2 regions of the Limnohabitans sp. MORI2 genome follow, and region 1 is predicted to be linked to the other one. Evidence: predicted binding sites of a transcription regulator. Region 1 holds the regulator's gene; the other holds the start of a gene.
What was found. Region 1 encodes sigma-54, which starts transcription at its own class of promoters, with help from an activator protein. Its sites were predicted from a motif close to TGGCANGNAANCTGCTTT; they were not measured.

Region 1 (4,447 bases):
TTGTTGCGCATCGAACCCGCACGCAAGTCAAAGCGAAACATGCGGCATTCAATCGGGCCGTTCCACATGGGTACGCGACGCGACTCTTTGAAGCGCATGCGGCTGGGCAGCTTGAGGTCAGGCGTCAGCATCCAAGCGCTCCAACCTGCGTAGTTTTTCTTCCAGTGGCTGGCAAGCTGGGCAAAGAAATCACCACCGTCTTCGGTTTGCGCAATATCGCGCGCGCCAAAACGTGGCATGTCATCGCGCACCATGCCGCCGCCATAAGCCGCATCATCAAAACCAGCGTCGCCGTTTTGATTCACGTCTTCGTAGGGCGACACATATTCGGTAGGTGGTGAGTAGCGCGCACGGCGAGCAGCGCCCGCAATACCTGCGGCTTCAATACGTTCGCCGTAGGGCGGGTTGACCAACATCACACCTGGCACATCGCAGGGCGGCATGCGCTGCAAGGCATCACCGCCTCTGAGCTGCACCGCGTGTGCCACACCGCCGCGCTCGGCGTTGCGCTGCGCAAAGTCAACCATACGGAAGGCCACATCACTGCCGAACACTTGGGCACGCGGCTCACACTCTTGCGCGCGGGCGTTATCGAGCAAACCATGCCATACGTGCTCTTGGTAAGGAATGAGTTTTTGGAAACCAAATTTGCGCATCGACCCCGGCGCGATGTTGCAAGCAATTTGTGCTGCTTCCACCGCGATCGTGCCGCTGCCGCAGCAGGGGTCATACAGCGGCACGCCTTGGGCCGCAAGTCCGTCGGGGTTGGCGGGTGTGCCATCGCCCATGCTCCAACCGCTTGCGGCCAGCATGGCGGCGGCGAGGGTTTCTTTCAGCGGTGCATCGCCTTTGTCAGCGCGCCAACCGCGTTTGAACAGTGGCTCACCCGAGGTGTCGATGTAGAGCGTGCACTCATCGGTGGTCAGGTGCACATAGATGCGCGCATCGGGCCACTGTGTGTTGACATCAGGGCGCACACCAAACTTGTGACGGAAGCGATCCGCCACGGCATCTTTCACTTTCAAGGCCGCAAAGTTCAAACTCTTCAAGGGGCTGTGCTGCGCGGTGATTTCAATCTTGAACGTCTCTTTGGGGGAGAACCACAACTCCCACGCCACCTCACACGCCGCACGGTACAGGTCTTGTTCTTGGCGATACATCGTGTGTGACAACTCCACCAACACACGCTGCGCCAAGCGGCTGTGCAAGTTGAGTTTCAACACATCGCGCCACGACGTGCGCACCATCACACCGGCACGAAACACGCGCAAGTCTTCGTCACCCACGCCCGTGATGTGCCGAACCTCTTCGGCCAGATAGGTTTCAACGCCCGCCGCACAGGGCAGGAAAAGATGCAGTTGGTTCATAGATTTCTTTAGAGCGCTTTGCGCAATGTCGTGGGCGCAATACGCAGCGCCTCACGGTATTTGGCCACGGTGCGGCGAGCGCACTCAATGCCTTGCTCTTTGAGCATTTCGGAAAGCTGATTATCCGACAGCGGTTTTTTAGGGTTTTCGCTCGCCACAAATTGTTTGATGAGCGCACGCACCGCTGTACTCGACGCGTTGTTGCCGCTCTCTGTCTCAAGGCCAGAGCCAAAGAAATACTTGAGCTCAAACGTGCCGTAGGGCGTGCTCATATATTTATTGGTCGTCACACGGCTGATGGTGGACTCGTGTAGCCCCAACTCTTCGGCGATCTCCCGCAGCACCATGGGGCGCATGGCGAGCTCACCGTGGATGAAGAAGTTCTTTTGACGCTCGGCAATCGCGTTGCTCACACGCAAGATGGTGTCAAAGCGTTGCTGGATGTTTTTGATGAACCAACGCGCTTCTTGCAAGCGCTGTTGCAAACCCGCATGCGCTTCGCCTTTGCCGCCTTTGAGTGCGTTGGCGTAAATGTCGTGCACGCGCAAACGGGGCATCACATCGGGGTTCAAAGCCACCTTGAATTTCGGAGCAGTAGTTGACTTGCCCACACGGGTGACCAACACATCGGGCACCACCACATGACGCTCAACATCTGCAAAGCGGCGGCCGGGCTTGGGCTCTAAGCGGCCAATCAACGCAATGGCCACTTTCACATTGGCTTCGCTGTCGCCCACCAACACGGCCAAGCGTTTGAAATCGCGTTTGGCCAACATGTCCATCGGTTGCTTGCACATGCGAATGGCTGTGTCACGGATCTGCAAAGCTTCTTCACCCTTGGGCTCCAAGGCTTTGAGTTGCAGTGTCAAGCACTCGGCCAAATCGCGTGCACCCACGCCCACAGGCTCTAGGCTTTGCAGCAGTGACAAGGCAACTTGGAAGCGGTGTTCGAGCTCTTCGATTTGCTCTTCGTCGTCGCCACCCAAACCTTCGGCCAAGCTGCGCAAGGTGTCTTCCAGGTAGCCGTCGTCGTTGAGGTTTTCAATCAAATAACGCAAGGCAGCTTGATCAGTAGGGCTCAAGCGCAAAGCCAGTGCTTGGCGATGCAAATGCGAGGCCAGCGACTCTTGCATGCGCGCCAGCTCAGTCGCATCGGCAGCATCACTGTCTGCGGTGTTGTTGCTGTTGCTCGCGGGCGCGTCGCCGCCCCACTCAGAATCGTCCGCAGAAAACTCCACGCTGCCGTCGCCATCCCAGCTCTCAGCCACACCGTCCACACTTGGCTCAGTGTCGCTGGCTGTGTTATCTACACTGATTTCGGACATGACGCCATCGAGAGATGGCACCTCGCGCGTGGTCTCCACCTCGTCATCGCGCGCAGGTGTATCAGCCTTGTCTAAACCAAATTCTTCGCGAGGGGCTTCTTCAAAGTCTTTGTCTAGAAACGGGTTCTCATCGAGCATTTGCTCAATCTCTTGGCTCAACTCCAGCGTCGACAACTGCAGCAGTCGGATCGACTGCTGCAACTGGGGCGTGAGCGCCAGATGTTGGGAAACGCGGAGTGATAAGCCTTGTTTCATGATGCTCGATCACATTCGGAAATGTTCGCCAAGGTAAACGCGGCGTACATCCACGTTTTCAATGATTTCGCGCGGCGTTCCTTGCGCCAACACACGACCATCGCTGATGATGCACGCGTGGTCACAAATGCCAAGCGTTTCGCGCACATTGTGGTCGGTGATCAACACCCCCATGCCACGCGCTTTCAAGAAACCAATGATGCGTTGAATCTCAATCACAGCAATCGGATCGATACCCGCAAAGGGTTCGTCCAACAAGATGAAACGAGGATTGGTGGCCAAAGCGCGTGCAATCTCGACGCGTCGACGCTCACCGCCCGACAAGGCCAGAGAGGGCGACATGCGCAGATGTTCCACACGCAACTCTTGCAACAACGCTGTCAATCGCTTTTCAATTTCATCGCTGTGCAGGGGCTTGCCGTCGTCATCACGTTGTAGCTCTAACACCGCACGCACGTTGTCTTCCACATTCAACTTGCGAAAAATAGACGCCTCTTGCGGCAAATAGCTCAACCCCAAACGCGAGCGGCGATGAATGGGCAAATGCGCCACAGGCTCGCCATCAATCGTGATGCTGCCACCATCGGCACGCACCAAGCCCACAATCATGTAAAACGAAGTGGTTTTACCTGCGCCGTTAGGGCCTAACAAACCAACCACTTCACCTTTTCTCACGGAAATCGAGACGTCGTGCACCACTTGACGGCTGCCATAGGCTTTTTGCAAATGGCGAGCCTCCAAGCGGCTTTCGCTCATCTCTGCTGCATCAGTTGGGGTGAGCACTTCGATCACGGTTTTTCCAATGTTTTATTGCGCGGCGCTAAAACGACTTTGACTCGACCCACAACACCCTTGCCAGCGTCTTGAGGTAAGTGGCCATCAATGCTGAACACATCGGTCAAATTTTCGTAAATGATTAGCTTGCCAAGCATGGTGTCATTGAGCGTCGCGCCACGATAACGGCGCACTTCAGCCTGATCAATGAGCGTGATCCGATCTGCCTTCCCATCAAACTCGATGCGCAAGGCTTCGCCTTCCATGAAGTCATCGTTACCTTCACGCTTTTGTCGAAAAAAAGCACGTTTGCCCGGTTCAGGAAGGATGACACCAAACTGGTAGCCATCCGCATCTTCACGCATCTCGATGCGTGCACCTCGCATGATCATGGTGCCTCGCGTCATGACCGCACGTCCCGTAAAGATACTGACTTGCTTAAGCTCGTCGTGCACCAAGTTATCGGCTTCAATGTGCGTGGGTTTGTCACGATCTGCTTTTTCCGCCGACGCCGCTACCGGCACAATGGCCATCAGCAAAGCAAGTGAGAAAGAAGCAAATGAGGTCAAGGCACGGATATTGCTCGTTGAGTTAAAGCATTCTAACCATCAATAAAGCAATTTTCGTGCTGACCCCGCCATGCAAGGCGGACAAAGACTTAGCGGCCGCGACGAACTTCACCGATCAAGTACTCGGCCACCTGCAGCGCACGATCCATGGTTTGCG
Region 2 (4,447 bases), 1.0 Mb from region 1:
GCCCATGACGTCTTCGAGGGCTGCGTTGGCAAACACCACCACACCATCGGTGCGTACCACGGCCACCAAGGTGGCCAACAAATCAAAGGCTTGTGTGTAATGTGCAGACGATGCGCCTGTTGAGCCTGTCATGGTTTAACTCCCGTTTGAGCAGCCGGTGTCATGCGAGACAGCTCACGCTGTAAGCCTGCCACATCAGCCTCTGCACGCTGCAAAGCCCCACGTATTTGTGTCACACGGTCTTGGTATTTTTGAGGCTGACGGAATTCATCTGCAAGACGCTCGGGTTCACCGTTGTTCCACACACGCAGCAAATCTGCATGCTGCTTGAGTGCTTTTTGCAATTCGGCTTGCAACACCGTCTGCGCTTGTGCATCGCGCTGACGTTGCTCCGTGCTGTCCACCTTGGTCACACCACCGCTTGCGTTGGGGCTTGCCCCCCCCGCCGCTGCGCCTTGCACTTTCGTGCCTTCAATCACCGTCACACTGCCACCGGCCAATGGCTTGCAGTTGGACGCTGGGTCAGGTTGATTGGTGTAGACGTTACCGCAGCGATAAATCCGCTGCGGCTCCGAGGTGGCGTTAGCGATGCACGCCACACCGACCAACCCCATGAACACCCACACATGAAGAAGACGAAGCAATTTCAAACGCATAAAACAGTGAGATGAAACAAAAAAGGACGGCTCGCGCCGTCCTTTGATTGCACGCGTCGTTGCAACGAATTACAGCGAGTAGTACATGTCGTATTCGACAGGAGACACTTCCACACGGCTGCGTGTGACTTCTTGCATCTTCAAGTCGATGTAAGAGTCGATCCATGCGTCGGTGAACACGCCGCCTTTGGTCAAGAAGGCGCGGTCTTTGTCGAGGGCTTCCAAAGCTTGATCCAAGCTGGAGCACACGGTTGGGACCAACTTGTCTTCCTCGGGTGGGAGGTGGTACAAGTCTTTGGTCGCTGCTTCGCCTGGGTGGATCTTGTTCTCGATACCGTCCAAACCAGCCATCAACAAGGCTGCGAAGCCGAGGTAAGGGTTGCACAATGGATCGGGGAAACGAGCTTCCACGCGGCGGGCTTTGTCAGAAGCCACGTTAGGAATACGAATCGAAGCAGAACGGTTTTTGGCAGAGTAAGCCAATTTCACTGGCGCTTCGAAGTGAGGCACCAAACGCTTATAGCTGTTGGTACCTGGGTTGGTGATCGCGTTCAAAGCACGTGCGTGCTTGATGATGCCGCCGATGTAGTACAGGGCGAGATCAGACAAGCCAGCGTAGCCGTTGCCTGCGAACAAGTTCTTGCCGTCTTTCCAGATGGACTGGTGAACGTGCATGCCAGAACCGTTGTCGCCAGCGTAGGGCTTGGGCATAAAAGTGGCAGTTTTGCCGTAAGCGTTGGCCACGTTGTGGATCACGTACTTTTGCAGCAATGTCCAGTCAGCGCGCTCAACCAAAGTCGAGAACTTGGTACCGATTTCGCACTGGCCTGCGCCTGCCACTTCGTGGTGGTGCACTTCAACTGGAATACCCACTGACTCGAGAATCAGGGACATTTCGCTACGCATGTCGTGTGTGCTGTCAACGGGAGGCACTGGGAAGTAGCCACCTTTGACGCGAGGACGGTGACCGCGGTTACCGCCTTCGATTTTCTCGCCGCTGTTCCATGGGCCTTCGTATTCGTTGATGGCGTAGAACGTGTTGTTTGGCTCAGTGCTCCAACGCACTTCGTCAAACAAGAAGAATTCTGGTTCTGGACCGAAATAAGCAGTGTCGCCCAAGCCAGATTGCTTGAGGTAAGTTTCAGCGCGCTTAGCGATGGAACGTGGGTCACGCTCGTAGGCCTTGCCGTCTGTGGGTTCGATCACGTCACAGATCAACACCAAAGTGACTTCTTCGAAGAAGGGGTCGATCAATGCGCTGTTTGGATCAGGCATCAACAACATGTCAGAGGCTTCAATGCCCTTCCAGCCAGCAATCGAAGAACCGTCAAACGCTTGACCGTCTTCAAACTTGCTCTCGTCAAACTGCGACACGGGCGCAGTGATGTGCTGCCACTTACCACGGGTATCGGTGAAACGGAAGTCAACGAATTTAACTTCGTTCTCTTTCACCATTTTCATTACGTCTGCGACGGTCTTGGCCATCAAGTTCTCCTGCTAGGGTAGGTTGGGTTAAAAAGTGTTCAGGGTTTGAGGATGCAGTTTTTGTGCCAGCAAGGACCTTGATTGACTGTCATCGGCATCATCACCAAGTTGGCTATTTTGCACCGAGATTGCCGCGAATTAGCAGCAAAAGCCGATGGGGCACCGTAAATTCGAAAAAACCAACCGAACCATTTTGGTGCAATTTTGCACCAAAATGGTTCTCATCTATTTACGCACCAATTCAGGGCCGAATTTAAAGCCGAATGGTTGAAGGCCAGCCAACATCGCCGCATAAGCAGGCGCAACTTTTTCAGGCGCACCTTTCACACCCAACTCAATGTGGCGGCCATGTTCTGGGTGATCGACACTGGGCAGGCTGAACACCTTGATGCCTTCAAAGTCCCTCTCTAGCGTTTCCATCAACGGAGTGATGGTGGCTTCCATCGAACCATAGATGATGATGGACTGCTCAACCCAAGCGCCTTGCTGAAACAGATGTGCGTAATGCGTGTCGAGCACCCATTCCATCATCGGCCAAGCCATGACAGGAAAGCCCGGCACAAAGTGCACTGCGCCGACGGGTCCTTGGCAACTGAAACCCGCAATCTTGTTGTATGGGTTGGGAATGATGTGAGCCCCCACAGGAAACACACCCATGTTCAGGCGATGCACGTTGTCATCACGCTCAGGGTCATATGGCACGCCTTGTTCTTTAGCCACGTCTTGCATACGCTCACGAATCAAGGCAGCCGCCTCAGGATGCAGGCTTAAATCGACACCCAAAGCCTTGGCGGCACATTGACGGGTGTGATCGTCAGGCGTTGCGCCAATGCCGCCACACGAAAACACAACGCTGTTGCTCTCAAATGCGCGGGCTAACGTTCGCGTGATGCGTTCGGGCGAATCGCCAACGTAATCCGCCCAATCGAGCGACAGGCCGCGTGCGCTTAAGAGCTCAATGAGTTTAGGCATGTGCTTGTCGGCACGTTTGCCCGAGAGGATTTCATCGCCAACGATGATGAGGCCAATCTCTGGCCGAGCATTAGTGGCTGGTGGGTGTGCTTGGGTCATCTGCCGATGCTACCGTGGGCAACGGCACTGAGGCGCCCATCACCACCGTACCCGACTCCGCGCGCAGGGCTTCTAGCGCCCCCAAGCTGTAATGCGCAAACCATAGGGAAGTGAAAGCAAAAACCAAGGCATAAATCCAAATGGCCAACGGAATGAGTACCAAAAATGCGGCGGCAAACACAGCACCCGAGGCCCAGACCAAACTGGGTAAAGCGCCCAGATAACCAGTCAGTACACCAATCAGGAGCAACCAAATGCGGTGCTGTCGCCCAATCGCCAATCGTTCCTCGCGACTGGCGTGCAACACCAGCGTATCAAACACCATCACGCGGTAGCTTAGCCAGCCCCAAATCAGCGGTGGAATGATGAACATCAACGGCGGCACAGCCCACAATGGCAAGGTGATGAGCATGGCCATCACAGCGATGAGCGTGGAACCCACTGTCCAAGCCAAACTGGTCAAGGCCGTGCCACCATGTTTGAGCGCCAAATGGGCAAAGCGGCGTTGCACCACCAAATCGACCAAGGCGGGCGTCATCATCAACGACACAGCCAACAAAGAGATGATCACCAAGATGGGCGTGATGGCAAAAATCACGACCAAAGGCACCATGACCGCCTGCAGCTCACCCGCACCATGGTCTTGCAACCAATCCAGCATGCCTTGCAGCACTTGCCATGAGGCCAGCATCTCACGCACCCAATCTTGCGTGGGCGCCCAATAGAAATACCCCCAACTCACAGACAGCACCAGCAGCATGGCCAGCGGCAACAGTGAGAGGACCATGACGCGCGGCATCAAGCAATATGCGAACGCACGCCAAAAGGAATCTAAAAACAAGCGCATGCCAAAAGCATACCGCAGGTACTTAACGGAGGGAAGTCAAGCCTAGAGCCTGCATGAGGCGTTTCATACCTAATCGCTGCTGCGACCAGAAACCTTCGCCGTAATCAACCCCTTCTTCCACTTGGTCACGGATACCCGTGGCTTCAAAGCGTGGGTCAAAGTTGGCGGTTCCAAAGAGCACATCCCACCATGGCAAGAGCACACCAAAGTTATGGCCACCGAGAACTGTGTTGGCTCCCTGCGTTGTTTCGTGCCCTAACCCAATCGCATGGTGCAAGCGATGAAACCGTGGGCTCACCCACACACGCTCACCAATGACCCCAAAGCTGATGCGCAAATTGGCATGCTGAAAGTTTTCAAACAATTGCGTGATCGCCACCACAGCCAC

Region 2: a site for sigma-54 is predicted at 2,192-2,209, ahead of glnA (type I glutamate--ammonia ligase). Genes of this name have one in related genera too.

What each region holds. Positions count from the first base shown of each region.
Region 1 is NZ_AP027058.1:2,493,487-2,497,933, forward strand. It holds gene QMG27_RS11950 (THUMP domain-containing protein) at 1-1,367, opposite strand, end outside; gene QMG27_RS11955 (RNA polymerase factor sigma-54) at 1,376-2,947, opposite strand; gene lptB (LPS export ABC transporter ATP-binding protein) at 2,957-3,703, opposite strand; gene lptA (lipopolysaccharide transport periplasmic protein LptA) at 3,736-4,254, opposite strand; gene QMG27_RS11970 (thiol:disulfide interchange protein DsbA/DsbL) at 4,380-4,447, opposite strand, start outside.
Region 2 is NZ_AP027058.1:849,001-853,447, reverse strand. It holds gene glnL (nitrogen regulation protein NR(II)) at 1-132, opposite strand, end outside; gene QMG27_RS04315 (hypothetical protein) at 129-644, opposite strand; gene glnA (type I glutamate--ammonia ligase) at 726-2,141, opposite strand; gene QMG27_RS04305 (molybdopterin-binding protein) at 2,367-3,212, opposite strand; gene QMG27_RS04300 (EI24 domain-containing protein) at 3,184-4,059, opposite strand; gene QMG27_RS04295 (sterol desaturase family protein) at 4,082-4,447, opposite strand, start outside.